One region of the Bacillus salitolerans genome, then DNA from elsewhere that is predicted to be linked to it. Evidence: predicted binding sites of a transcription regulator. Region 1 holds the regulator's gene; each other region holds the start of a gene.
What was found. The regulator Rex, encoded in region 1, represses fermentation and respiration genes when NADH is low (regulators of the CRP and FNR family bind a similar motif). The targets are predictions, from matches to a motif close to TTGTGAAATATTTCACAA.
Positions count from the first base shown of each region.

Region 2: the regulator Rex is predicted to act here: its motif matches at 8,804-8,821, upstream of qoxA (cytochrome aa3 quinol oxidase subunit II).
Region 3: the regulator Rex is predicted to act here: its motif matches at 3,387-3,404, upstream of ACFSCX_RS01340 (AtpZ/AtpI family protein).

Region 1 covers NZ_JBHUEM010000040.1:3,919-13,904, reverse strand. Annotated here, with positions in the region: gene groL (chaperonin GroEL) at 1-601, opposite strand, end outside; gene groES (co-chaperone GroES) at 685-969, opposite strand; gene ACFSCX_RS16970 (CPBP family intramembrane glutamic endopeptidase) at 1,510-2,205, shown strand; gene ACFSCX_RS16965 (YdiK family protein) at 2,262-2,462, shown strand; gene tatC (twin-arginine translocase subunit TatC) at 2,502-3,239, opposite strand; gene ACFSCX_RS16955 (twin-arginine translocase TatA/TatE family subunit) at 3,359-3,541, opposite strand; gene ACFSCX_RS16950 (redox-sensing transcriptional repressor Rex) at 3,557-4,195, opposite strand; gene moaC (cyclic pyranopterin monophosphate synthase MoaC) at 4,215-4,697, opposite strand; gene ACFSCX_RS16940 (ABC-F family ATP-binding cassette domain-containing protein) at 4,876-6,813, shown strand; gene tsaD (tRNA (adenosine(37)-N6)-threonylcarbamoyltransferase complex transferase subunit TsaD) at 7,059-8,090, opposite strand; gene rimI (ribosomal protein S18-alanine N-acetyltransferase) at 8,062-8,538, opposite strand; gene tsaB (tRNA (adenosine(37)-N6)-threonylcarbamoyltransferase complex dimerization subunit type 1 TsaB) at 8,548-9,246, opposite strand; gene tsaE (tRNA (adenosine(37)-N6)-threonylcarbamoyltransferase complex ATPase subunit type 1 TsaE) at 9,243-9,701, opposite strand; gene thiL (thiamine-phosphate kinase) at 9,706-9,986, opposite strand, start outside.
Region 2 covers NZ_JBHUEM010000060.1:45,106-55,091, reverse strand. Annotated here, with positions in the region: gene ACFSCX_RS25500 (M3 family oligoendopeptidase) at 1-729, opposite strand, end outside; gene ACFSCX_RS25495 (sensor histidine kinase) at 1,053-2,894, opposite strand; gene ACFSCX_RS25490 (BMP family ABC transporter substrate-binding protein) at 2,919-3,917, opposite strand; gene ACFSCX_RS25485 (hypothetical protein) at 4,144-4,362, shown strand; gene qoxD (cytochrome aa3 quinol oxidase subunit IV) at 4,872-5,174, opposite strand; gene qoxC (cytochrome aa3 quinol oxidase subunit III) at 5,175-5,780, opposite strand; gene qoxB (cytochrome aa3 quinol oxidase subunit I) at 5,770-7,746, opposite strand; gene qoxA (cytochrome aa3 quinol oxidase subunit II) at 7,736-8,749, opposite strand; gene ACFSCX_RS25460 (hypothetical protein) at 9,168-9,524, opposite strand; gene ACFSCX_RS25455 (excisionase family DNA-binding protein) at 9,788-9,986, opposite strand, start outside.
Region 3 covers NZ_JBHUEM010000001.1:278,996-288,981, forward strand. Annotated here, with positions in the region: gene pssE (PssE/Cps14G family polysaccharide biosynthesis glycosyltransferase) at 1-147, shown strand, start outside; gene ACFSCX_RS01330 (VOC family protein) at 198-788, opposite strand; gene ACFSCX_RS01335 (S8 family serine peptidase) at 989-3,274, shown strand; gene ACFSCX_RS01340 (AtpZ/AtpI family protein) at 3,547-3,771, shown strand; gene ACFSCX_RS01345 (ATP synthase subunit I) at 3,773-4,141, shown strand; gene atpB (F0F1 ATP synthase subunit A) at 4,164-4,904, shown strand; gene atpE (F0F1 ATP synthase subunit C) at 4,952-5,170, shown strand; gene atpF (F0F1 ATP synthase subunit B) at 5,474-5,953, shown strand; gene ACFSCX_RS01365 (F0F1 ATP synthase subunit delta) at 5,950-6,486, shown strand; gene atpA (F0F1 ATP synthase subunit alpha) at 6,514-8,022, shown strand; gene ACFSCX_RS01375 (F0F1 ATP synthase subunit gamma) at 8,129-8,989, shown strand; gene atpD (F0F1 ATP synthase subunit beta) at 9,032-9,986, shown strand, end outside.

The sequences.
Region 1 (9,986 bases):
ATGGTGAAGCATATCCACGGTCAAATTGCATACCTTCTACTACTTCTAGTTCAGTCGTGAATCCTTTTGATTCTTCGATTGTGATAACCCCGTCGTTACCAACGCGCTCCATTGCTTCAGCGATTAATTGACCTACTTCTTCATCAGCAGCAGAAATCGCAGCTACTTGAGCGATTGAAGATCTACCTTCGATTGGCTTTGAGATAGCAGCAAGCTCTCCAACTGCTGTAGTAACCGCCTTTTCGATACCTTTACGTACTCCAACAGGGTTAGCTCCAGCTGTTACGTTCTTTAAGCCTTCACGAATCATCGCTTGTGCAAGAACTGTAGCAGTAGTCGTACCGTCACCAGCAATATCATTAGTCTTAGAAGCAACTTCTGCAACTAACTTTGCACCCATGTTCTCGAATGCATCTTCTAATTCAATTTCTTTCGCGATTGTAACACCATCATTTGTAATAAGTGGTGAACCAAACTTCTTCTCAAGAACCACGTTACGTCCTTTTGGTCCTAACGTTACCTTTACTGCATTTGCAAGAGTATCAACACCACGAAGCATTGCGCGACGTGCATCTTCACTAAATTTAATTTCTTTAGCCATGTTTGTGTACCTCCTCTAATTATCTGTTATAAGTATAAACTATGCATGACAACCACCGTTGTCTTTTATTCTAAGTATGTGTATTAACCGATTACAGCTAAAATATCGCTCTCACGAAGAATTAAGTATTCGCTACCTTCATACTTCACTTCAGTACCAGCATATTTTGAGAAGATGATACGGTCCCCAGCAGATACTTCTAGAGCAACACGCTCACCGTTATCAAGAACACGACCTGTACCAACAGCTACTACTTTACCTTCTTGAGGCTTTTCCTTTGCTGAATCTGGTAAAACAATTCCGCTAGCAGTCTTTTCTTCAGATTCAACTAGCTCGATAATAACGCGATCTCCTAATGGCTTTAACATGTGAGACAACCTCCTCAATATTATTATAATCTTATTATTAGCACTCATTAGTCTCGAGTGCTAACACAACTATTATATTAAATAATCTCTTCTAGTATTGCAAGTCAAAACTAACGATTTTGATGAAAATTTTTAACGTCTTAATCCGACAATTTCTAACAAACTTATTTTACTTAATCCATACTTATAGGTAACTGAGCATTCTTATAAATCTTACCTCTTACATTTTATCCTGCCTAGTCTATGACTAAACCCTCTACCTTTTTACTAAATATGTGAAGGAGATTCGCTAGAATTTTACCCGGTCTTTCTACTATATAGTAAGCATTATACATACAATATGTTTGTATGGACCATTTTCATTTTGGTGAAGCTTTCAGTGCTCAATCAAAACTTAACTATGGTACAATACTAAAGACTGTTTTTCAATTAGTTTCAAAAGTTTTTGGAAAAAGGAGATTGTGGCTATTGGAAACGAACTATAAAGGCCAGAACCAAACGGCAAAGAGATACTGGCTCGTGATCATTACCTATTTTTTAATGCAAATCTCAGGGTTGTTAGGAGTCCCATTGTTACTAAAGCTAGGAATTGGTGGTTCCCTTCAAGATGAAGCTGCTACATTAAAGCTCGCCTATACATATTGGATGCTGTTTAGTTTCCTCTTGGCACTAATTATTATCATACTTTTAATTAGAAAACAGCCACCACTATCAAGAATGAATCAGCCAAGCTCCATTCCCGTATCTATTATTTGGGCTTTTGTCGGTATCATTTTAGGGCTTGTATCGCAAGCAATGGCAGGGTACATTACCCAAGAGGTATTTGGGGCTGAACCTGGATCTGAAAATACGGAGTTTCTTTTAGAACTTGCAAAAGCGACCCCTCTCTTCATAGTAGTAACATCTATTCTTGGACCTATCTTAGAAGAAATTGTTTTTCGTAAAATTATATTCGGCACGCTCTATCAGCGTTTCAACTTTTGGATAGCGGCCCTATTAAGCTCGGCTATCTTCGGTATTATTCATATGGACTTTGTAAACATCCTTGTCTACACAGCTACTGGTTTGACGTTTGCTTATCTTTATGTAAAAACGAAACGAATTCTTGTTCCGATATTTGCTCATGTTTCTTTAAATACTTTTGTTGTTTTAGTACAACTTATATTTAAAGATGAAATCGAGAGATACCAACAGGAACTGGAAACACTGCAGGCATTCATATCGCTTTTCCATTAAATCAGCACATAACGATATATTTATCGAAGTATTTATCAACTGGAGGCTTTTTCAACATGCGATCACCTTTTTTAATGGGCTTATTATATTTTGGAATGGGTATTATTTTTGTCGTATTGGCGATCCAAAGTAAGACCGATAATATATGGAGCTTTCCAACCATCATTTTAATGGTAGTTGCAACATTTGATTTTGGAGTTGGAATTAGAATGATGCTAATTGCAAATAAAATAAAACAAACGAAGTCAAAAAAATAAACATAAAAAAACCTCCATTTAATCTTGAAATGGAGGTTTTTATTCTTGTTCTTGTTCTGCTCTGAGCTTCTTTTTATAGGCACCCTTTGAAATAAGAATACTAATTTCATACAGAAAAAATAATGGAATCGTAACCATCATATGTGAGATCAATTCTGGAGGGGTAATCATCGCCCCTATCACTAATAACACAAAATAAGCGTACTTTCGAACTTTTGCCAAGAAGGCTGGCGTTACAATCCCTAATCTTGTTAAAAACATAATAACAACAGGCAATTGAAACAAAATACCAAATGGAAGAGTTAACTGAAACAAAAATTGAAAATACTCATTGATTCCAATGACCTGCTGTATATCTAACCTCGATGCAAGCCTTGACATAAAGTCAACGACAAATGGAAATAAAACAAAATAAGAAAATGCAATTCCAAGTAAAAATAGAAAAACTGAAATCGGTATATAGCTTAATGTGACTTTCCGTTCTCTAGAATATAAACCAGGGCTAATAAACGCCCACAATTGATATAAGGCAATCGGAGACGTAATGACAAAAGCCACTATAAACGCAAATTGCATATATATTTTTATAGGGTCTGTTAATCGGAATGCATTCATTGTTAGCTCACTCGCTTCATCTGCTTTTTGCAGATACACAATCAGCGGTTCAGCTATGAAGAAGCTTCCAACTACTGCTAGAAAGAAGAAAACGACTACGATAATGAGTCGTTTTCTCAATTCCCCAATATGATCATAAATGGACATTTCATTTTGATTCATTGGATATCATCCTAACTTACATGTTCAGCAAATAAAAACATTTTTTAAGTACATTGGCTTGTTGAAAGCACTTCTGTTCGAGGCGCGAAGGCTTGTAAGCACCAGAAAAATCGTCCAGCTTACTTGTTAGCGTCTTTTTTCTTTTCATCGTCCTCATCATCCGCTAACCCTTTTGTAGCGTTTTTGAATTCACGAAGAGTATTTCCAGCTGCCTTTCCTAACTCAGGTAGCTTTCTAGGTCCAAAAATCAATAAAGCAACGAAAACAATTAATAAGAGGCTTCCTAATCCGATGTTTGGCATAACCAATCACCTCCTTTAATCTAATGGATAGTTTTTCAAAAAGTACACTAACGACTGTAATTCAACGGCGAGATCTATATGGTGAATTCGAACTGTATCCGGAACATTGATTCTAGCAGGAGTGAAATTCAGAATCCCCTTTATACCTAACGAAATTAATCGGTCGGTTATAGGTTGGGCAACCGATGCAGGTACTGTTAATATCGCAATTGATACATCATTTGCTAGTCGATTCTCCAATTCATCAAAATGGTATATTGGAACATCCCCAATCAACGTTCCTACCTTATTTATATCTACGTCAAAGGCCATTTCGATTTTAGTATTATTATTTTTTATAAAATTGTAGTTTAAAAATGCAGTACCAAGGTTTCCAACCCCAATCAAGGTAACCTTTGTTAGCTCATCTTGATCAAGAGTTTTCCTGAAAAAGGATAACAAATATTGAATATTATATCCATACCCCTTTTTCCCAAGTGCACCAAAATATGAGAAATCTCTGCGAATAGTAGCCGAATCAACCTTTACAGCCTCACTTAGTTCAGCAGAGGAGACTCTCGTTTTTCCTGACAAATATAAATTTTTTAAGAAACGATAATACAATGGTAATCGCTTCGCTGTTGCTTGGGGTATTTTAGACTGTTCTTGACTCAACCTTATCACCTATCATTTTCTACTCTCGGTGGTAATCCCCGCTCTTTCCGCCAGTCTTTTCAACTAAGTATGTCGGACCAATTACCATTCCTTTATCCACTGCTTTACACATGTCATATACTGTTAGAGCACACGCGGAAACTGCAGTTAACGCTTCCATCTCAACACCTGTACTGCCCTTTGTCTTCACTATACAGTCAATCTCGAGCTCATACATACTTTCTTTTTGCTTCCAATTAAATGTGATGTCGACTCCCTTTATTGGAATCGGATGACACATAGGAATAATCTCAGATGTCTTTTTAGCTGCCATTATTCCCGCGACTTGGGCAACAGCAAGGACATCTCCTTTTTGGATTTGAGAGGAAACAATTTTCTGGTAGATTTCGTTTGAGACCTCAACACTTGTTCTTGCTAAGGCTGTTCTAGTAGTATCTCCTTTAGAGGTAATATCTACCATTTTCGCATGACCTTGCGTATTGAAATGAGTAAATTCTGCCATAAACTAATCCCTCCTATGGCTAGACTTCTCTACATTGACTATACACTATTTAAACGAAAATGTCGCATATCCTTTTGTGAACATTTTACGACGAAACATACTCATGTTGTATACTCATCTATTGCCCAGCGATATAAAAATATATACACTTATAGATAGGAAACTTGAGGTGAAAAACATGATCTTACTGCAACTCAACCAAATAACAAAACACTATGGGTCTGACCTTATTTTATCGAATATAAAATTAGAAGTACAATCAAGAGACCGTATTGCACTAGTTGGTCGAAATGGAGCCGGAAAATCTACTTTATTAAAGATAATTGCTGGACATATTTCACATGATGGTGGAGAAATCATTAAACCTAAGGATGTCATGATGGGGTATTTAGCTCAACACACCGGACTTGAAACATCATTATCTATTTGGGATGAAATGCTCTCTGTATTTCAACATTTAAAAATAAAAGAAAGAGAATTACGTTCCCTTGAAGAAAAAATGGGAGATCCTAGTATATTTAGTAATTCAACTCAATACGATCGCATTCTTAAAGAATATGATCTTTTACAAGAAAGCTTTAAACTTGAAGGTGGCTATCAGTACGAGTCAGAGATTCGCTCTGTACTTCACGGTTTAGGTTTCGGTGATTTTAACTACTCTACAGCTATTTCCACACTAAGTGGGGGACAAAAAACACGATTAGCCCTCGGGAAGTTGTTATTAACAAAACCCGATTTACTAATATTAGACGAGCCTACCAACCATCTTGATATGAGTACATTAGCTTGGTTAGAACAATATTTAAGCTCATATCCTGGTGCAATCTTAATTGTTTCCCATGACCGATACTTTCTAGATAAATTAGTCACACAGGTTTATGAAATTTCTAGAACTTCCATTCAGAAATATCTCGGTAACTACAGTCACTATCTTGTGAAAAAGGCTGAGAATTATGAACGAGATCTTAAACAATTTGAAAAACAACAGGATGAAGTAGCCAAGTTAAAGGATTTCATTCAAAAGAATATTGCTAGAGCATCCACTACTAAAAGAGCCCAAAGTAGGAGAAAACAGTTAGACCGCATAGAATTGGTGGACAAGCCGTCTGGGGATGAGAAATCAGCATCCTTCCAATTTCAAATTGAACGACAAAGTGGAAATGATGTATTAAAAGTACAAAATCTAGCTATCTCCTATGAGGAAAATAAACCTACCATTGAAAATATTACCTTTACCTTAAATAGAGGAGAAAGCGTTGCTTTAATTGGTCCAAATGGAATCGGTAAGTCAAGTTTATTAAAAGGAATTTTACAGAAAATAAAGCCTAGCAATGGGACAATCCAGTTTGGATCAGGAGTTTCTATTGGATATTATGATCAAGAGCAAGCAAACTTAAAATCAAATAAACGAGTCTTAAATGAGCTCTGGGATGAATATCCTCTTGTTCCTGAAAAAGACATCCGAACCATTCTCGGTAATTTTCTTTTTTCAGGAGATGACGTGTTAAAAGAAGTATCTACCTTAAGCGGTGGCGAGAAAGCCCGATTGGCATTAGCGAAATTAATGATGCAAAAAGCGAACTTTCTTATATTAGACGAACCTACAAACCATCTTGATTTAGATAGTAAAGAGATACTTGAAAATGCATTAATCGATTATCCTGGAACGATACTGTTTGTTTCTCATGATCGATACTTTATTAACCGAATCTCAACAAAAGTACTCGAGCTAGGTCGAAGAAATGTTACGGAGTTTTTGGGCGATTATGATTATTATCTTGAAAAAAAGGCTAATCTTATTGAATTAGAGCAGTTCGAAAAGAAAACCGTTTCTATAGAAATAAATCCAAAAAAACCAGAAGTAAAATTAAGCTACGAAGAGGAAAAAGAATTAAAACGGGTAGAAAGACAACGAAAGAGACGTCTCGACGAAATTGAAACAGAGATTTCAGCTCTGGAGGCTTCAATCGCTAAAAATGAAGAGTTACTTTGTGATCCAGAAATTTATCAGGATCACGAAAAAGTACAAATGCTAAACAATGAAACGAGTCATACCAATGAAAAATTAGAGCAGTTAATGGAGGAATGGGAAGAATTAATTGAGAAAGGTGAATAAACAGTTTGTGGATAACCTAACAATAATTCTTTGCTTTCACTAAAAACACCAACAATATTAGCGTTGGTGTTTTTTTTACCCACATATACACATTGTTATCCACAATACCAACATGAAAATACGTGGTTTTTGACTAGTTTTCCACAAAACACACAATTAGTAATTCACATATCCACAGGTTATCCACAGATTGATTATTCACTACTATTATCGCAAAATAAAAAAGGCTACTCATGATAGCCTTTTTAGATACTGCTTTTGTTAAAAGATGTTAATTCTAACCCAGGATTTGCATTTAAGTCGAATCCTGAGCGTTTCCCTTTTTCATACGCAATACTTCCAGCCGCTGCAATCATCGCTGCGTTATCCGTACATAAGGACAAAGGAGGTATGACTAGTTCGACATTAGGTATCTCTTGAAACACTCTCTCTAGCTCGGCTCTTAATCCTTTATTAGCAGCAACTCCGCCCGCTAAAAGCACTTGCTTCACTCCATACTCCTTTGTAGCCTTCACAGTTTTCGTTACGAGTACATCTATTACACTATCTTGGAAGCTAGCTGCTACATTTTCAGGAGCTAACACCTCTCCTCTTTGGCTTGCGTTGTGAAGTGCATTTATGACAGCAGATTTTAGCCCACTGAAGCTAAAATCATAAGAGCCTGGCTCTAACCACGCTCTTGGCAGGTTTAATGTTGGCTGTCCTGAATGTGCTAAACGGTCAATATGTGGACCGCCTGGATAAGGCAACTCTAAAGTTCTTGCCACTTTATCATACGCTTCCCCCACTGCATCATCACGTGTTTCACCAATAACCTCAAACGAGCCATGCTCCTTCATTAAAACGAGTTCTGTATGCCCACCTGAAACAACCAATGATAATAGCGGGAACGTAAATTCCTTCATAAATCGATTTGCATATATATGCCCTGCTATATGATGTACCCCAACAAGTGGGATGCCATGTGCAAAGGCAAGTGCCTTTGCTGCGTTTACACCTATTAAAAGGGCACCCACCAATCCTGGACCCTCTGTTACAGCTATCGCATCAATATCCTCATACGAGACATTCGCTTCTTTTAATGCCTCTTCAAAAACAAGGGTCAGTTGCTCAACATGATGTCTTGAGGCAATTTCGGGAACTACCCCACCAAATCGTTTATGACTTTCAATTTGAGAAGCCACGACATTCGAAAGGATTTCTTGTCCATTTTTTACGATTGAAACCGCTGTTTCATCACAGCTTGTTTCAATTCCTAATATGATCTGATGTTTCATGAATATTCACCCACATAACTAAGGCATCCTCACCATTATCTGTGTAATAATTTTTTCGGATACCTCCATTTTGAAAACCTAATTTACGGTACAGTGATTGTGCCACATGATTCGAAACACGGACTTCCAAGGACAGCCTCTCTGAACCTAGTGCTTTTGCCAATTCAATTGCTTGATTAAGTAGCGCTTCTCCCAATTTTCTACCTCTGTAACTTGGCAAAACCGCAATATTGGTGATATGAGCATCTTCCATGACTACCCATAATCCACAATATCCTATAATCGTATTACCCTCTTGCAAAATAATATAGCTTGCATAAGGATTATTTACCATCTCATTATAAAATGCCTCATGGCTCCATGGCACTGTAAAAGACGCATGCTCAATCATTAAAACTTGATCAATATCAGCTACTGTCATTAACCGAAAGGAAATGGAATTGTTCATAAAGACCCCCTATTTGGAAGTTTCTTTGGAAGCCAACCAGTTCGCTTCAGCTTCAGCTAATCGCAAATAGCTTGGTACAAAAGAATGTGTATGTTCTGGATCTCTCATTGCTCCAATAAATGCTAACATAGACGGTTTAGGATTCCAATCCAGTTTTTCTGCAAAAACTGTTTGATTTCCAAGTTTCTGATGTAATGTCTCTTGGTGGATAGGTACATCATTCCCAATAAATAATACATTCTTATCGAGCTCTATTAGTTTTAAAACCCACTCATCGATTTGAATATTTTGATCCTCAATAATGGCTTCCATCGAGCCGTTTTTATATTCATAAAGACCTGTAAACAAATGCTGTCTCCTAGCATCTATTAACGGACAAATATAACCATCAAAATTTTTTCCATTCCATGCTAGCTGCTCTAGGCTTGAGACACTCACGATAGGAATATTTAAGGTCCATGCTAATGTTTTGGCAACGGTTACGCCGATACGTACACCTGTATATGACCCAGGTCCTTTTGCTACGACAATCTTATGTAGCATTTTTGGGGACACATCACACTCCTTCATTAAACTATCAATCGCTGGCATTAAGCGAATGGAATGGTTTTTCTTTGTATTGGTTAAAATCTCACCAACAATTTGTCCATCCCTCATGATGGCAACTCCCATTACATAGGACGACGTATCTATAGATAATATATTCATTTCTTTTCTAACTCCTCGCACAATTGTTCATATCTAACACCAACTGCTTCAAAGGTAATTTTCCTTTTTATATCGTCCATTCGTTCAATAACGATTTTTCCATACTCATTAGGCAGCTGATCCTCGATTAGATGTGCCCATTCTACGACGGTTACACCTTCTCCGTAAAAATATTCATCAAACCCCAGGTCTTCGTATGAATCCTCGACCCTATATACATCCATATGATAAAGAGGTAGTCTACCTGCATACTCTTTTATAATCGTGAAGGTAGGGCTGTTTACGTTCCGAGAGACCTCTAAACCTTTAGCGAGTCCCTTTGTAAAGGTTGTTTTTCCAGCACCAAGATCTCCCTCTAGAAGAAAAACATCACCTGGACTTGCTTGTCGGCCAAGCTTTGTAGCAATTGCCTTTGTTTCGTCCTCGTTATGTGTTATCCATTCTACAATTTTCATAGTATCACCGTGTTCCAAAATGATTATATCCTTGCTTTAATAATTGTTCTCGTCTTTTTTCAGATTGTAAAAAAACTTTTCCGGAGCCTTCTACAACTTCTCCTACTTTGGTAATCTTTATCTTTATTTTTGCGAATTCAGCCATCACTTTCTCCCATGAATTTTGTGATATCGTACCAATCAATTCATAGTCCTCTCCACCGAACAATCCCCAATTTAGTGCTCGATCAAAACCAAAAGTAAGAATATCATTAGAAAACGGGAGCTGGCTCTTATATAGAATGA
Region 2 (9,986 bases), on a different contig from region 1:
GAATTGATGCACTTGATCACGGAAGGTCTTTACCATATCGGCATTATAATCCGTTCGAGCTAATCGTAAATAAGCAAGCTCAACAAAGTTAGAGAACCCTAACTTTTTAGCGATCATCGTACGAACCTTCACTAGCTTATCATAAATCTCATCAAACTTATCCTCATGCTCTTTAAAGAATCCAAATCGGGCTTCATTTGCTTCTTTACGGACATTACGATCCTTTGATTCTACATATGGTGTTAATTGGGCTAACGTTCTTTCTTCTCCATCAAATAGGATTTTCGCTGAAGCAACTAGTTTCGTATACTCTGAAGCTAATTTGTTTTCTTGCTGTAAATCTTCAACAATTTCATCAGAGAATGTTTTTAATTGAGCCTCAGCAAGTGAAAATAATTGTTTTCCCCACTTGTCTTCAAGCTGATTACGAAACTTTGAATCTACAAGTGCCTTGTAAAACTTTGTCGTCATACCTTGCATAACTGGCTGAAATTCATCCATATAATCTTGTTCAGCTTGATAAAATTCATCTGTTGTATCAATGGTATGTCGAATCGAACAGAGATTGAACATAGTATCTACATCATTTCTCAGCCTGCTTATCTCTTTCATCGCCTCATTTTGTGCCTCAAACGATTCTGCATTTGCAAAGTTAAGTAATAATGCATTAAACTGTGATTCTACTTCTTCCCTTACAGGACGTCTATATTCATAGTCTTGAAACTTCATGTTCTCTTCCCCCTTTTCCTTGTTCATTAGGTATTCTACCCATGGATAAAGTATTCCTCTTCCCTTCCAAAAACTTTATAATACAGAAACACTGGTTGCACCATATCATAGAATACGAGGGAACAAGGCTCAAGGCGCCCCGTTTAGCCTCAGGCAGAGCAAATGTTCCTAAATGAGGAAAAAGGGTGCTTTTTCCTTTTTTCTCATTTTAGGGTTATTTGACCCTCGAGTGGCTGGGTGCTGCAGCTTGGATTCCAGGTTACTTGCCCATTCACTGGCGGAAAACTTTTTTATACGTTTAATCAAAAAGAAAAGTGCAACTGTTATACAGTTACACTTTTTTCAATCCTATTCAATGAAGCTCCTGCCTCAGTTGTTGGTATCGCATCTTTTAATGGCAACGAAATGATGAACGTTGTACCCGTTTCAGAAGAATCGATTAATTCAATATCACCATTATGATTCTCAATGATTCTTTGAACAATGGTTAAACCAAGTCCAGTTCCCTCTTCCTTTGAGCTTGAAAATGGTTCAAATATTCTTTGCTTCATATAATCAGGAATACCTGGACCATCATCCTGTAGGGTAATTTTATAATAACCGTTGTTAATTTTTGAAGAAATGATAATGTTACCATTATCACCGATCGCCTCAATGCTATTTCGAATCAGATTGTGGAAGACTTGCTTCATTTGTTTGGAATCAACGAGAACCGGCTCTCTTATCAAAGAGACTGATAACGTTATGTCGCCCCCTTCAATACACTGTTGTATTAATGGTAAAAATTCCTGAACAATATCTTCCATATACCTTTCTTTTAATATGGGTGCCCCAGGCTTTGCTTGTAAAAGCATCTCTTCGATAATTAAATTAATCCTGTCTATTTCCTTCATCAATAAAGGAAATTGAAATCGTTCTTTTTCTTGTTCAGAAAGAGATTGATTCATTAAGGAGATGAACCCATGGATTACAGCCAATGGATTTCGGATTTCATGTGCAGCGCCTGCTGCAATTTCACCAACTAATGCCAACTTCTCTGATTGATGCATTCTTTCCTCTAATTCTTCTGTTTCTGTAATGTTAACAAAATGCATAATTCTACCAATGACATTTCCCTGACTATCCACTAAAAAGGATTGTGAAACTAATAATGTAAATATCCCTCGCTCAGATGTAAAAGTAACCTTTATGTTGTTACATATTTGTTTTGAAGATAGAATCCTCCAAAACGCCTTGTTTTCTTCATCCTCATCCTTTAGTAGAAGGTCCTCTATTTCAAGCAAACATTTAGCCGTACTATTTAAAGAATAAGTACCAGTTTGATCATTATACGTTATAATTCCTACCGGTAATGAATTTAAAATTTGTTCACGATACATTTTATCCATCATAATTGTATGGAACGAGTCCTTCAATCTTAACGACATTTGATTAATCGAATGAGTTAGGTATTGTAATTCTACTTGAGTTCTTTCGTTTATCGTTAAACCATAATCCCCATTTGCAATTTGATCCACTTTCTTCGTCATCGCTTCAATCGGACGAGTGATACTTGCACTTATTCGAAAAGAAAAAAAGATGGAAAGAATAATGGAAGATACGGTCAATAATAAAAGTAACCATAGTGAATGTTGTATAATCTCGGAAAATCTGTCAGCTCTTGTTGATAAAAAACCAAATGATGCTTCCTTTCTATCGACAATATCCTGCTTCAATTGTTCCAATTTCGGAAGATAGGTCGCTTCAATATACTCCTTTGCCGCTAGCTTATCATCGAATTCGACAAGTCCTTGAACATTATTCACGATTAAAAAGTCTAATAGTGCAACTTGTCTTTTTACATCTTCTAACGTTTCCGGAACCTTTCCATGAATATGCGCAAATTCGTTATCATCAGTTGATTTATATGTATCAGAGAAGTTACAACAAAGATCATTATCTATATAATTTTGGACCATGAATTTTTTTATCGTTAGTTCTTCTTCCCAATGCGATAACCAAATGAGCTCAGGTATACTCGTATCCTGGATGCTCTCGCTAACAGTGTTGATTTTCTCAATATCATGAACAAGGAACAGGGAATAACTAGTTAATATAACAGTGATCATTAGGAGGACTGTTACGATCTTACTTCGGAACGACATATTTTTTTGAATTCGATTCATTAACTTCCCCCCCTAATCTACTTTTTAAAAGGACAATTCCCCATCGTAGAACTTTTGAATTTCATGATGAATATACTGTTTCTCATCCTCTGAAAACATGGGACCAAATGGTGCTAGCTTGTACACCCCATCCTTCTCATTCAACACCACGGTGCCAGATGGAATACCTACCTTACTAAAATGGTCATTCATAATGGCTACATAAACCTGTGACACATCATTTAAAACACTTGTTAAAACGATGTCCTTTGCCATATATGATTGATCATCCAGATATCCTATGACAAAGATGTTCTTCTTTTTTGCATAATCAATGACATTGCGATTAAACCCATTTCCTTTCGAGTAGATGACGTCCACTCCTTGACTAATAAATCGGTCCATGATTTCAATCGCTTTTTCGCCATTATCACGACTTCCGACATAGTCATATAAAAGAGTAACTTCTGGCTTATAGTGCAATAACCCTAACTCAAAGCCTCCCAGCTTTTCTTCATTTGGAATAGAATCAATAACCCCAACTGTATTGGCTTTTGTCTTGAGAGCTGCAGACAATCCAGCAAAATACTCAATATTTACTTGATCAAATGTATAAACAGTTTGGTTGTCGTGTATGGCTTTTCCATGAACGGTCACAAACTGAATAGAAGGATAGTTTGGTGCCATTTCTGTAAAGACACCCGAAAATTCCCTTCCATGTCCAATAATGACACTTGAATCATTTTGAATGGCCTCTATCACCTTTTCCTTCATCAATTTTTTTGTATTCACTTCACTATAAAGGCTTACACGAACCGGGAACTGTTCTTCTATCATTAACTTTCCCTTGTAAGCTAAGCTTCCCCAGCTTTGATCCACAATGACATCTGATGTAAGAATTGATATCGTGTTTTCCTCGGCTGTACCATCAAAAATGGCTTCATTTAAAATTACCTTCGTTTTTATAGCCAGTATTATGATAAGTGTAAAAACAACAATCATCGAAACGATTAATATGAGTCTAAGCTGTTTGGACTGTTGCATATGATTCACCTTCTACCTTTGTTCTCTTCCCTTACAATCGTATACAGCTTTAATTATACAGAAGTTATGGAGTTTTTTCTTCATATAAATAAAGAATTTACTGCCAATTTCGACATTTTTTTCATTCGTCCCATATATCAAGAATAAAAATAGGCTTTATTCTACCCGAAAAAAGTTTGACAAATTTGTGAACGAAGTTAAAATTATTAGTAAGGAGATGGTACGTATGAATAATAAACAACTAAGTACAATAAAGCTAGTAACATCACTCGGATTTATTTTAGGTTTCTTAGCTGTTCTCATGGGTTTTATTGGTAACGGTATCAATCATGACTACTTTTTCGCGATCGGTCTAGGCATCATGATATCTTCCATCTTAACGTTCGGATTTTTCCTATTTATTTCTTCAATGGAAGAAGTTAGTGGTAACCGGCAACGAATATAGACCAAACAAAACACACTACTATATATTTAGGTTACACGGATAAAGAAAAATAAAAGGACCACCCATATAAACTACGTTTTATATGGGTGGTCCTTTTACTATTTATTAGTAGAAACAATGAAATTATATCCTTAATCAAAGCGTCACTGCTGTTATTGCAATAATGCTGACACATCCCACAACACTCATTGATTCTAATTCAACTTTTTTTGAACAAAAGGCTCAGGGCGTCCCGTTTAGCCTAGGACAGAGCAAATGTTCTGTCATGAAAAAAAGGGTGGTTTTCCCTTATATTCATGACAGGTTATTTGACCAAGGAAAAAATGATTTTTCTTTTTCCCTCGAGTAGGATGAAATGGCAAAAATCGTCGTCATTTCATCTTGGCTGGGTGCTAGAGCTGGATTTAGCCGTAACATTGTATAAACTAAACAACAGATCTTTCTTAACTTTTAAAAAAAACAGCCCAATTCTAAATTGGACTGTTTACAGCAAAATCTTTTTATATTTATTAGTGTGCAGCATGCCCTGATGATAAGACCCAAATGGAGCCAAGCACGATTACAATGGCACAAAATACACCATACGCTATATTAATAATTTGCGTCTTATTGTCCTCTCCTTCATTTACGTGCATGAACATGAATAGCTGTAAACCTGCTTGAATAACAGCTAAAGTACCAATAATCCACATCACAATCGTGAAGGATAAATTCGTCTTAATGGCAACCCAAGCTGCCACAAACGTTAACGCTAACGAAAGGGCAAAGCCGAAAACATGACTTATCGGAAAACGTTTCACATTTTTCTCCATTTACCCCACCAATCCTTTCAAATACACGAAAGTAAAGATAAAGATCCACACTACATCTAAAAAGTGCCAGTAAAGACCGATAATAAATGTCTTACGAGCTGTTACTGGGGTTAATCCTCGTTTTAGTAACTGAATAATAATCATCGTCGCCCAGCCTATCCCTAGGGCAACGTGCGCTCCGTGAGTCCCAAGTAATACAAAGAAACTAGATAGGAAGGCACTTGTTTGCATCGTTGCACCAAGGTGTACATAATGGTTAAATTCCATTATTTCCATATATAGAAACCCTACCCCTAAAAGGAGCGTGATGATGAGCCACGTGATAAGGCCTTTCACATTATTTCGGCGCATTTCAAATATGGCAACACCACATGTAAAGCTACTTGTTAACAGTAGAATCGTTTGAATCATCACTTCTTTGATCATGATTAAGTCTTTCGGCTCTGGCCCCCCTGCATAATTCCCTCCTAGTACTCCATATACAGCGAAGAGTGTTGCAAAAAGGACAATTTCCGCTCCTAAGAAAATCCAGAAACCAAGAATATTCATGCGGCTTTGCTCAGATTGATATTCTAAAGGTAAAGAGGTATTTAAACTAGCTGACATGATTGTGCACCTCTCCTTCACCATTTCTCCACGTACTCTCTTGCTTATTAATTTCTTTAACACTTACATAGTATCCGTCGTTGTAATCGAACGAACGAACGATTAATCCCGCAATAATTCCAATTCCGGCAATGAGTGCAGAAATGTGTGCCTCAAAGACTAAGAAGAAACCAGCTATCCCAAATACAACACACATGATAAAAGGCAACCCTGAATTACTAGGCATGTGAATCTTTTCAATCTCACTCTCTTTAAGAGTTAAACCTTCATTGTTCTTTTTCATAGACCAGAATGCATCAATAGATTTTACTTCTGGAAGCTTCGCAAAATTATAGAATTGAACGGGTGAAGCAGTTGCCCATTCAAGTGTTCTTGCATCCCATGGATCACTTGAGATGTTCCGGTCTGCATATCGAATACTCCAGTAAATGTTGTAACAGAATGCTGCAAAGCCTGCTGCTAATACAACAGAACCAATCGCTGACAACAAGAATAAATCAGAGAATCCAGCTTCCACAGAATACGTGTGAGCACGTCTTGTCGCCCCGCTCAATCCTAAGAAGAACATTGGCATAAAGGTTACATTAAAACCTATCACAAATAACCAGAAGTGCCATTTACCGATTTTTTCATTTAACATAAAACCGAACATCTTCGGCCACCAGTAGTAAAGTCCAGCAAATACAGCGAACACAACACCAGGAATTAATACATAGTGGAAGTGAGCGACTAAGAATAATGTATTGTGGTATTGATAGTCAGCTGCTCCCATTGCTAGCATAACGCCTGTTACTCCCCCAATAACGAAACATGGGATGAAGGCTAATGCCCAAAGCATTGCATTTGTCATCCTTATACGACCTTTTCGCATCGTAAACAGCCAATTAAACATCTTCACACCAGTTGGTACCGCAATAGCCATCGTTGTAATGGAGAAGAACGAGTTAACCGCTGGTCCTGAACCCATTGTATAGAAATGGTGAACCCAAACTATCATACTTAAGAAGGCAATTCCAACAATCGCATAAACCATTGATTTATATCCGTATAAAGATTTTCTTGAAAATGTTGCAATCACCTCTGAGAAAATACCGAAAGCAGGTAATGCAACAATGTATACTTCAGGATGTCCCCATAACCAGAATAGGTTCGCCCAGAGCATATCACTACCTCCACCAGATAACGTGAAGAAATGAGTACCATATAAACGGTCAAATGTCATTAACGCAAGTGCTACTGTAAAGATTGGGAACGCAGCAACGATAATAACCGACGTAATCAACGTTGTCCAAGTGAACATCGGCATTTTCATAAGTGTCATACCTTTTGTTTTCATTTTTAATATTGTTACGATAAAGTTAATACCTGTCATTAGGGTACCAATACCTGCAATCTGAAGTGCAACGGCATAATAGTTGTTCGCAATTCCTGGACTAAATTCCTTACCTGCAAGTGGGAAATAGGACGTCCAGCCAGCATCAGGTGAACCACCAATGACAAACGAAACATTGAATAACATCGCTCCGCTAAAGAATAACCAAAAGCTTAAAGCATTTAATTGCGGAAAAGCTACGTCTCTTGCTCCAATTTGCAATGGAACGATAACATTCATTAATCCAATCAAGAATGGCATCGCCATGAATAAGATCATAATAACGCCGTGTGTTGTAAAGATTTCATTATAGTGCTGTGATGATAGGAATTCCATCTCTGGTCTTGAAGTTTGATATTTCATCAAAAGACCATCCATCCCACCACGGAAAAACATGAGGATGGCAGCAATAATATACATAATCCCAATCCGTTTATGATCGACGGTAGTTAGCCATTCAGTCCATAGCCACTTCCATTTTTTCAAGTACGTTATTCCAGCAATTAAACCAATCATTGTTAAGACGATTGAAATTTGTGCTCCTAGAATTAATGGATCGCCTGTAATGAGTACATCATCCCATCTAATGCCCATGGTGCTGGTCACCCCCATCTTTGTCTTCTACATTATGTTGTTGTTCCACATGATCGTCATGTTGTTTATCATCTTGACTTGTATTATTTTTGTAATTATCTTCTTCTTCAAAGGTCTTTCCTTGATAACCGTGGTACCTATAAAGCTCAGGATTCGTATATGTTTTCGAATCTCTTTTGGCATGGTTCACCCATACGAGGTGTGTACCCGTAAATGTTAAACGTCCTAGGTGTGTTGGCTTTAACAGTTCTTCATATTTACTCTCTGTTAGTGTTGGTGCAGTTTTCTTAACATCTATAATCCATTTCTCAAAATCTTCTTGTGTTTGTGCTAACACTTCGAATTCCATATCGGTGTACCCGCGCCCATTAAAGTTTGAATTACGTCCAAAATAAGAACCCGGATTATCGGCAATTAAATACATTTGAGTTTCCATTTTACCCATTGCGTACTTCTGACCACCTAACGCCGGAACCCAGAATGATTGCATCGTACTCGCAGAAGTTAGCTTAAAATCAATTGGTGTATCTTCCGGTATATTCACATAATTAACTGTTTCTATTCCTTGATCGGGATAACTAAAAATCCATTTCCAATCAGCTGCAGTTACATGAATGGTAATCGGCTCTTTATTTTCATAACCATTTGGCACATCGTCAAGATCATATAATGTTGTAACGGTTGGTATCGTTAACGCAATGACGATTAGAATTGGTATTCCAGTCCAAATGATTTCTAAAAGCGTACTCCCGTGTTCTTCAGGTGGTTCATAATCCATATTTTCTGGCTTTTCACGATATTTCCAAACAATGTACCCGAACAGACCAAATACAACGACAACAACTAATAACATCCAAAAAAGTGACCAGTTTATAAGCTCAGTAATACTCCTTGCTACAGGGCCTTCTGGTTCAAATACAACCATATTCGTTTCACAACCAGTTAATAAGAAAAGCCCCATGAGTGCGGTAAAAAATACAAACTTGAGTTTCATATTTCTCATCTCCTTAAGAGAGTAATATTGATTTCCTTTCATTTGTGAGTAGCAGGAAAAAGTTTGTTCAATATTTCACAAAATAGTCAAATATTGTTCACTTCTTCACAAACTTTTATAAATAATATAGCTTGCTACTCCCTGTTCACAAGCTTTTTTACAATATTCGGTTCTTTTTTATCCTAGATGAATCATCCTGTAAGTGAATAATATCACACCTTCAAAAGAAAGGCTGTGACAGAAATGAGAAAAGAATGTGACAGAAAAATGGCGATTCGAAACTCCTTGTTGGAAACAATCACATCGAAAAATGTTTAGGCTTTTTCATCAATTTTGAGGCTAATCCATTGATCACTAAAACACAAAAACCACAGTTTCCTCTGAACTGTGGTTTCCATCCTACATCATTATCTTCATAAACAAAACTTTAATTTAATTTCCCTTTCATTTCTCCTCGTTTATAGTCGGGTTGATCATTATTCATTTCCAAGAAATTTTGATTTTCCCGTCTGTCTCCCTCATGAACCCCGTCAGCTTCATCTGGATCTCCATAATTCCCATCAGGTGAGAAATAATCATTGTCCATCATTTTGGCTCTTTGACGGTCAGTTTCTGTATCCATAAAATCCGTTTCGCCGTCATTATCAAAATCGTATCTTTTCTCATCATAGCGAACTGGACTATAATTTACATTATCAGTCATATTGTCTTGAAACATATTACAAGCGGTTAAAATACTAAATGAAGCGAAAAACATAACCACCATCACATATCTTACCTTCAATTGCGAGCCCTCCTTATACATCATCCTTCCTTTATACTATTTGCTTGATTTATGTTCTTAAGCATCATAATTACATACACTTTATGTAAAAATACCCAATTCTTAGTCTTATTTTCTCTAATATGCAGTAGTGAATCATTAATAGCAGTCAAATCCAATATCTTATCGGTCGAAAATACAAAATACAGGCCGAATCCAACACTTTACCGACCAAACTCTTGGCCATACCGGCTTAGTCCAAAATTCTAGCTAATATACTTTGTCTAGTCCTCATCCCGAATATCGATATCTTCTGGAATGGGCTCATTATGTAATTCTTCAACTAATTTTAAATACTTCTCCAGCTGGTTAAAATGAGTATCGAATTGGTCCTTATAAAGGATATAATCCTTTCCATCGAAAAGAGCCCTGACTCTTTTTTCTTTAATTAGTTTTAGAACATAAGCCTCTGATACTGATAAT
Region 3 (9,986 bases), on a different contig from region 1:
GTACAAGCAGGCTATATAGTAGCTTGGCATGATGGAGACTCGCTCGAAGATATCATTCAGCAGGCAACTACATTTGAACCGAAACCATTTAAGTCAGGAAGAGATCAAATGTTATCAATTATTGAAGATTTTATAAATAATATATAGTATGAAAATCCGTGAGGGAGTAGGGCGTTGATCCCTCTCCCTTACGCTTTTTAAGAGGGGAGAAGCACAACTCCGTTTGGGTCCTTGTAATATTGATGTAACCCGTTAACGAGAACACATTGTAATTCAAGCTTGTCGCTTTTAACAAATTGAATCTCAGGTAAGCTGCTATTAAACACACTTGTTACTTGGTTGATGCCATCCTCTTTTTTTATACCAATTTTCATCCCTTTTATCGCAAACTTTGCGCCAATGTCATCTATAACCTCTTCTCTACATTGTAATTCAAATCGTAAACCAAAAGGTGCTCGAATGAACGTGCGTCTTTCGTTCATCTCCGTACCCCACCCTAATTTCATTGCCCTCTTGCATATTGAATGTTGTTCAGCCTTATTAACTAAAAATCCAATATGATCAAAAATGGGTCGTTTACCTTCACCAAACGTGATATTAACAGAACCTTTTCTTACCTCGATTACTCGAAAGATGGGTTGTTCCTTTCTAAAATCATTCCATGTTAATGGCGGGTGGTACGTTTTATTCTTTCCAAACCGTTGAACAATTTTAAAACCACATTTCCAATAGAAATCCTCAGTTTCTTCTACTGAATCTGTCCAATAATGATAATGAAATAGCTTCATTCTCATCCCTCCTCCTCCTACTATATAAAAAAAGAGTGAAATGGACGTCCAACAAAATGTTTAAATTAACCTCATCCTTTTGGCTGAATATAGTGACGTATTTTATACTGATAGCAGTGGCGCCTTGTTGGAATCAGTGTATGAACACAGGCGAATGGAACAAAGCATACTGACACATCCTATGGTAAGAGGTGGGAATGATGGGAATTCATTTACGGTATGTAAGTATAGGATTATTACTTATCTTGACAACAATCTTGATGGGGGCAAGTAATGATGGGATAACGGGTACACTTCGGTATCCTGACCGTCCGTCAGCACCTAAGATTGATGATGATGAAATTCAATCGGTTATCATAACAACAAAGGAATCATTGACAACTGAAGTCTACGAACTACTAAAGAAAGAAACTTCTATAAAGGTTCATCAACAATTTTCAGTAGCCTTTACGGGATATTCGATAAGTGGACCTCGTAAAGTGATAAATAAATTAAAACAAATACAAAGTGTCGATAATATTTATCCTAATCAAACTTATCAAGTAACGATCGATCAAAGTGTTCCATATATTGGAGCAGAAGAAATTCGCTCGTATTTAGATGCGGATCAGCAGCATTTAACAGGAAAAGGAATCAAAGTTGGTGTTATTGATACAGGAGTTGACTACACTCACCCTGATTTAAGGAATAACTATAGAGGTGGATATGATCTTGTTGATCAAGATAAAGATCCAATGGAAACAAAAGCCAATGAAGGCCTTCCAACCATCCATGGAACACATGTTGCTGGAATTATTGCAGCAAACGGACAGATGAAGGGAGTTGCGCCAGAATCTGAAATAATTGCATATCGTGCACTAGGTCCAGGTGGGATGGGGACATCAGAACAAGTTATCGCAGCAATAGAAAAAGCAATCGAAGATAAGGTTGATATCATTAATCTTTCACTTGGAAATGATGTAAATGGACCAGATTGGCCTACAAGCATAGCCTTGAACAAAGCGGTCGAAAGCGGAATCGTAGCCGTTACATCAAGTGGAAATTCTGGTCCGCAAATCTGGACAGTAGGCTCACCTGGTACTGCCCTAAATGCGATATCGGTAGGTGCGTCCACCCCACCTATTGAACTTCCATATGTAACAATTGGGACAAGTAATCGACAAATTGAAGTAACTCCCATGCAAGGATCTAAGCCTTGGAAGTTTAAACGAGGAGAGAAGCTTGTTTTTGGAAAATTAGGGTTGGCTGACGATTTAGGTGATGATGTAAAAGGAAACATCGTTCTTGTGGAAAGGGGAAAAATTCCATTTTCAGAAAAAGCGAGGAACGCAATGGAAAAAGGAGCGACAGGAGTCATTATCTATAACAATGCGAATGGAAGCTTTTCAGGGGGATTGGATAGAGATTTTGACATACCAGTTGTCTCTATATCTAAGGAAGATGGGGAGTATTTACGCTCTAAGCTAACTAAGAACTCATTCATTAACACAATCTATAAGCAAGTAAAGGATACGATGGCGGACTTCAGTTCAAGAGGACCTGTCACATATACGTGGGATATTAAGCCAGATGTTGTTGCACCGGGCGTAGCTATTGATAGCACAGTCCCAAAAGGCTATGAATCACTGCAAGGTACTAGTATGGCAGCCCCACATGTTGCTGGTGCTGCAGCTCTGATTAAGCAAGCTCATCCAGAATGGACGCCAGAGCAAATAAAAGCATCTCTTATGAACACAGCGGTACGAATTGGAGATCAAAACAAGATGTACGAGCCCGTCATTCAAGGGGCAGGACGAATCCAGGTGGATAAAGCCGTCCATGCACAAACGCTTGTGTATCCAAGCTCATTTTCATTAGGGATGTTTCATAATGAGCATCCTAGAACAAAGCGGAGTGTATTAATTACGATAGAAAATATAACCAATCAGGTACAATCGTACTCTTTTGAATTGCCAAAAGCTGAAATGGGAATTCAGTGGGACTTACCACTTCCCTTTAGTTTAAAGGCACACGAGAAGAAAACGGTATCCATCTCAATTGATATGACACCGTCCATTATAAAAGAGGGGATCTATTCCAACTGGATAACACTCCATACGGAACATGGCCAAGTAAACGTTCCATATCTGTTTGTCATCGAAGAGCCGAACTATCCACGGATTATGACCTTTCAATTTAGTCCCGGTGATGAACAAGATACGTATAGATACGAAGCATATTTACCGGGAGGAGCAGAGGAATTTGGAATTGCCCTATACGACCCGGATACCTTTAGGTTTATAACGTATCTAGATTATAAGCAGCAAATTAGTAGAGGGAATTTAGAGGGAAGCGTCAATATAAAGGAGCTAGGCTTAAAGGGAGTATATAAAGCGTTGGTTTTTGCTAAGAACAAGGGCCGAGAAGACACAATAGAAGCGGAAATTCTAGTAGATGACGCAATTGTTTTAGAGGAGCGTTCAAAGAACAAATTTGAATTAAAGTGAGGTTTTCCCACTTGTCTAAAAGCTCTGGATAACCATAATGTATGTTGGATAATTATGAGGGTAAAGGGAAAAAATCCTATTGTGAACAATTTGTAAACAATTGGAGTCTAGATTGTGAACTTTTTCACGGTAATTGATTGACATTGACAAAGTGCTATTGTATGCTAACAAAGGGTAGAATGATAAGGTTTACAAATGCGTAAACTCAATATTTTTCAAACCTTTTTTTATGAAAAAAACGACCCTGTCGTAGCCGAAGGAGAGCGTAGTTTATGCGCAAAAACGATCGGCACCCTATTCAAGCTGTGGCACTATATGGAGCCATTCTTTCTCAATTAGTAGGTTCGATCCTCGCCGGTATTTTTATGGGGCGATGGTTAGATCAAATGATCGGAACCTTTCCACTCTTTTTAATCATTGGCCTTCTGCTAGGATTAGCAACTGGAGTCTATGGTATGCTCCGATTAATCCAACATTTCTTTTCAGGAGAATCATAACATGTCCGATATTAAAGACATCTTTGTACGGCATCGGAAATACATATTCTATTTGCTGTCAATCTATGTACTAGGCTATGGGTTTACTCCCTATCAATCCGTTTTTTTGGGATTGATATTTGGTACAGCTCTAAGTCTTTACAACTTATGGGTTATGGTTCGTAAAACCGAGAGATTTGGACAAGCCATTGCAGAGGGAAGAAAAGTGATGTCGATTGGGACATTCTCAAGACTAGCTTCAGCTGCACTAGCAGTAATGATTTCATTTCGTTTTCCAGAATATTTTCATAGCGCTGGAGTCATTGTGGGATTAATGACATCTTATATTGTCATTATGATAGATATTATCATCCAAACTATACGCAAGTAGCAAAGAAGAGAGGTGAACACATTTGGAACATACAGCTCCTAGAGTTGAGTTTTTAGGGCTTTGGTTCAATTTATCAAACGTGATGATGACAACCATTACAGCTGTTATTGTGTTTATTATTGCTATTATAGCAACCCGATCATTATCGATGAGACCTACTGGAGCACAAAACTTCTTTGAGTGGATCATGGATTTTGTACGCAACATTATCAAGAGTACGATGGATTGGAACACAGGTGGAAGATTCCTAACATTAGGAGTAACACTGTTAATGTATATCTTTGTAGCGAATATGCTTGGTCTACCATTCGCCATTGTTGATGAAGGTAAACACGAACTATGGTGGAAATCACCAACAGCTGATCCAATAATAACTTTAACCTTAGCGGTTATGGTTGTGGCCCTTTCACATTTTTACGGTGTGAAAATGAAAGGTGCAGGAGAATATGGTAAGGACTACTTTAAGCCGTTCCCGGTATTCTTACCAATTAAGATTATTGAAGAGTTTGCGAACACACTAACGTTAGGTCTTCGTTTATACGGAAACATTTTCGCTGGTGAAATCTTACTAGGATTACTTGCTGGACTAGCTACTAATGGCTATCTTGAAAGTATGGGAAGTGGGATCTTAGGAACAATCATGTCAGCAATACCGATGCTGATATGGCAAGGGTTTAGTATTTTCGTAGGTGCAATTCAAGCATTTATCTTTGTTATGTTAACGATGGTATATTTGGCCCACAAAGTGAGTCATGACCATTAATCATAAAAAATAATAAAATTTCTGTTAAATTTAAGGAGGACTTTATAATGGGTTTATTAGCAGCTGCAATTGCAATTGGTTTAGCGGCACTAGGTGCTGGTATTGGTAACGGTTTAATCGTATCTCGTACTGTGGAAGGGATTGCACGTCAACCTGAGCTTCAAGGTAAGCTTCAAACAACAATGTTCATCGGGGTAGCGTTAGTAGAGGCGATTCCAATTATCGCGGTAGTAATCGCATTCATGGTATTCGGTGCTGGCGCTTAATAAGAACAATAAAGCTTTTGCGGTGGTCAGAAGCGACAAATTCGGGGGAAGTGCAGCTTATTAGAAGAGAACTTCTAGCTGACGCGGGAATTTAGCTTAAAAAACCGCAGGCGCGAACTTGAATGGCGAAGTTGCTTCTATGTAAAACTTCGCCATTCATTTATGTAAATTATAAATATCTATGATATGAACTAATAAATCAACACATTTTTATGGTTAAAAAAGTGATGGAACTCTTCGAAAGGAGTGAATAATGTGCCGTTAAATTTTGATCTGTTTATTTTAGGTGCTGGAGCAGGTGGAATGAACTATGGAGATATTCTTTTCCAATTAGCAATTTTTCTAATTCTATTAGCGCTTCTTCGTAAATTTGCATTCGGTCCAATCATGGGAATCATGAAGCAGCGTGAAGAACACATTGGAAACGAAATCAGCGCAGCTGAAAATAGTAATAAAGAAGCTAAGAAATTAGTGGAAGAGCAGCGTGAGTTATTAAAGCAATCACGTCAAGAAGCTCAAGAGCTTATCGAAAATGCTAAGAAGCTTGGTGAGGAGCAAAAGAAATCAATCGTTTCTGAAGCTCGCACTGAAGCAGAACGTATTAAAGATGCAGCTGTAAAAGAAATTGCTCAAGAAAAAGAGCAAGCTGTCGCTGCATTAAGAGAGCAAGTTGCTTCATTATCTGTTCTAATCGCATCTAAGGTTATTGAAAAAGAACTTAACGAACAAGATCAGCAAAAGCTTATCAATGAGTATATTCAAGAGGTAGGTCAAGGGCGATGAGCAATGGAACAGTAGCAAAACGCTATGCAATCGCACTATTTCAAGTCGCAAAAGAACAGAACCTTTTAGAAAAAGTAGAACAAGAGCTTCTTGCAATTAAAACGGTTTTTGCAGAAAACAAAGAATTGAATTCTGTGTTAAACCACCCAAAAGTAACAAAAGAAACAAAGAAATCGTTAGTAAAAGAAAGTTTTGCTAATGTTTCTACACCTGTTTTAAATACGTTAATGATTTTAATTGACCGACACCGTCAAGCAATTATCTCTGATGTTGTAGAATTCTTTATTGGGGCTGCTAACGATGAAAGAGGGATTGCGGACGCGAAGGTTTACTCAGCTAGAGAATTAACTGAGGATGAAAAGAAAACGCTAGAGTCTACTTTTGCTAAGAAGGTAGGAAAGAGTGCTCTTCGAATCCAAAATATTGTAGATAAAAGCGTGATAGGTGGAGTGAAACTCCGCATCGGTAACCGTATTTATGACGGTTCAGTAAGTGGTAAATTAGCTCGCGTTGAGCGTGAGTTATTGAAATAAAGACTCGAAAGAATAGGGGTGAAATTCATGAGCATCAAAGCAGAAGAAATCAGTGCGCTGATAAAAAAGCAAATTGAAAACTATCAGTCTGAAATTGAAGTAAATGATGTAGGTACTGTAATCCAAGTTGGGGACGGTATCGCTCGTGCTCATGGCCTCGACAATGTCATGGCTGGAGAACTTGTAGAATTTTCTAATGGTGTCATGGGTATGGCACAAAACCTAGAAGAAAATAACGTAGGTATCGTTATTTTAGGACCATACAAGGAAATCCGTGAAGGTGACGAAGTACGTCGTACAGGCCGTATCATGGAAGTACCAGTAGGTGAAGCGTTAATTGGACGTGTTGTTAATCCATTAGGGCAACCAGTTGATGGATTAGGTCCAATCGAATCATCAAAAACTCGTCCGATTGAAAGTCCAGCACCAGGTGTTATGGATCGTAAATCAGTTCATGAACCATTACAAACAGGTGTTAAAGCGATTGACGCTTTAATCCCAATTGGTCGTGGACAACGTGAGTTAGTTATCGGTGACCGTCAAACAGGTAAAACAGCTGTTGCAATCGATACTATCTTAAACCAAAGAGATCAGAACATGATTTGTATCTATGTTGCGATCGGGCAAAAGGAATCAACAGTTCGTGGAGTTGTTGAAACACTAAGAAAGAACGGAGCATTAGACTACTCTATCGTCGTTACTGCATCTGCATCACAACCGGCTCCATTACAATATCTTGCACCACTTGCTGGTGTAACAATGGCTGAAGAATTCATGCATAATGGTAAGCACGTTCTTATCGTGTATGATGATCTTTCTAAGCAAGCGGCAGCATACCGTGAGCTTTCATTACTATTAAAGCGTCCTCCAGGACGTGAAGCATATCCAGGGGATGTTTTCTACTTGCATTCTCGCTTACTTGAGCGTGCTGCAAAGCTTTCGGACGCAAAAGGCGCAGGTTCTATTACTGCACTTCCGTTCGTTGAAACTCAAGCTGGTGATATTTCAGCTTATATTCCAACAAACGTTATCTCTATCACAGACGGACAAATCTTCCTACAATCAGATTTATTCTTCTCAGGGGTACGTCCAGCGATCAATGCCGGTCTATCTGTATCACGTGTAGGGGGATCAGCGCAAATTAAAGCGATGAGAAAGGTTTCAGGTACATTACGTCTTGACCTTGCAGCATACCGTGAGCTAGAAGCATTCGCACAATTCGGTTCTGACCTTGATAAAGCAACGCAAGCAAAGTTAAACCGTGGAGCTCGTACAGTTGAGGTTCTAAAGCAACCTTTAAACAAGCCTTTAAAAGTTGAGAAGCAAGTAGCAATTCTATACGCACTAACTCGTGGATTCCTTGATGATATCCCAGTTGGAGATATTCGTCGTTTTGAAGAAGAGTACCACACTTGGTTAGATCATAATGCGAAGGATCTTCTAGATCACATTGCAACAACAAAAGAATTACCAAGCGACGATGATTTTGCAAAAGCTATTAACGAATTTAAGAAAACATTTGTTGTTTCTGAGTAATATAAACAGCTAGGCAGCATTGAAGTGCTGCTTAGTTCCTTTGATTAAAAGTGTTCCAAACAATTTTTTGGAATGTCTTATTAGCTAAAAAAGGTGGTGAAAACCTTTGGCATCCTTACGTGATATAAAATCAAGAATAAATTCAACAAAAAAGACAAGCCAAATTACAAAAGCCATGCAAATGGTATCTGCATCGAAATTAAATCGTGCTGAAAACAATGCAAAAGCTTTTGTTCCTTATATGGAAAAAATTCAAGAGGTTGTTGCAAGTATCGCTCTTGGTTCATCTGGTGTCGATCATCCGATGATGCAAACAAGAGATGTTAAGAAGACTGGTTATATCGTTATCACTTCAGATCGTGGATTGGCGGGAGCATATAACAGTAACATCCTTCGTGCAGCATACCAGGCAATGCAAAATCGCCATAATTCAAATGATGAATTCGGTGTTATTGCTATCGGTAAGATTGGTTTAAACTTCTTCAAAAAGCGTGGAGTAAACGTCGTTTCTGAAATTACAGGTCTAGGTGACCAACCTTCCTTTGCCGACATCAAGGATATCGCAAGTAAAGCGGTAAACATGTTTGCAGATGAAACGTTTGATGAACTATATCTTTACTACAATCACTTTGTAAGTGCCATTGAACATCAAGTAACAGAGAAGAAGCTTCTTCCATTAACGGATATTGCAACTGATGCGAAGCTAACTTCTTATGAATTTGAACCTTCGGAAGAAGAGATTTTAGAAGTGTTGCTTCCGCAATATGCAGAAAGCTTAGTTTACGGTGCATTATTAGATGGTAAAGCAAGTGAACACGCAGCACGTATGACTGCTATGAAGAGTGCAACAGATAACGCGAAAGAGCTTATCAACAACCTTACGCTTGTTTACAACCGTGCACGTCAAGCAGCAATCACACAAGAAATTTCAGAAATCGTTGGTGGAGCAGCAGCTCAACAACAATAATTTCGCATATAGAGTCTTATTAGTAAGTTAGGAGGGAAAACGATGACAAAAGGACGCGTTACCCAAGTTATGGGTCCTGTTGTAGACGTACAGTTTGAAGCTGGACATCTTCCTGAAATTTATAACGCCCTTACAATTAACCATAAAGCAACTGGTGAAAATGAAGTAAACATCGAGTTAACACTTGAGGTTGCTCTTCACCTAGGTGATGATACGGTTCGTACAATTGCAATGGCATCAACTGATGGAGTTGTTCGTGGTTTAGAAGTTGCTGATACTGGAGCACCAATCTCGGTTCCAGTAGGTGACGTTACGCTTGGTCGTGTATTCAACGTATTAGGTGAAAATATTGATCTTGATGAGGCACTTCCAGCTGGAGCTCGTCGTGATGCAATTCACAGACAAGCACCAACATTTGAAGAGTTATCTACTGAGGTGGAAATCCTTGAAACGGGTATTAAGGTAGTAGACTTACTAGCTCCTTATATTAAGGGTGGTAAGATCGGTCTATTTGGTGGTGCTGGAGTAGGTAAAACGGTTCTTATTCAAGAATTAATCAACAACATCGCTCAAGAGCACGGTGGTATTTCGGTATTCGCTGGTGTAGGTGAGCGTACTCGTGAAGGAAATGACCTTTACCACGAGATGAGTGATTCTGGTGTTATTAAGAAAACAGCGATGGTATTCGGACAAATGAACGAGCCACCTGGTGCACGTATGCGTGTTGCATTAACTGGATTAACAATGGCGGAATATTTCCGTGATGAGCAAGGACAAGACGTTCTATTCTTCATCGATAATATTTTCCGATTCACACAAGCTGGTTCTGAGGTTTCTGCCCTATTAGGTCGTATGCCTTCAGCGGTAGGTTACCAACCAACACTTGCAACAGAGATGGGTCAGTTACAAGAACGTATTACATCGACAAACAAAGGATCAATCACGTCTATCCAAGCGATTTATGTACCTGCCGATGACTATACGGATCCAGCTCCTG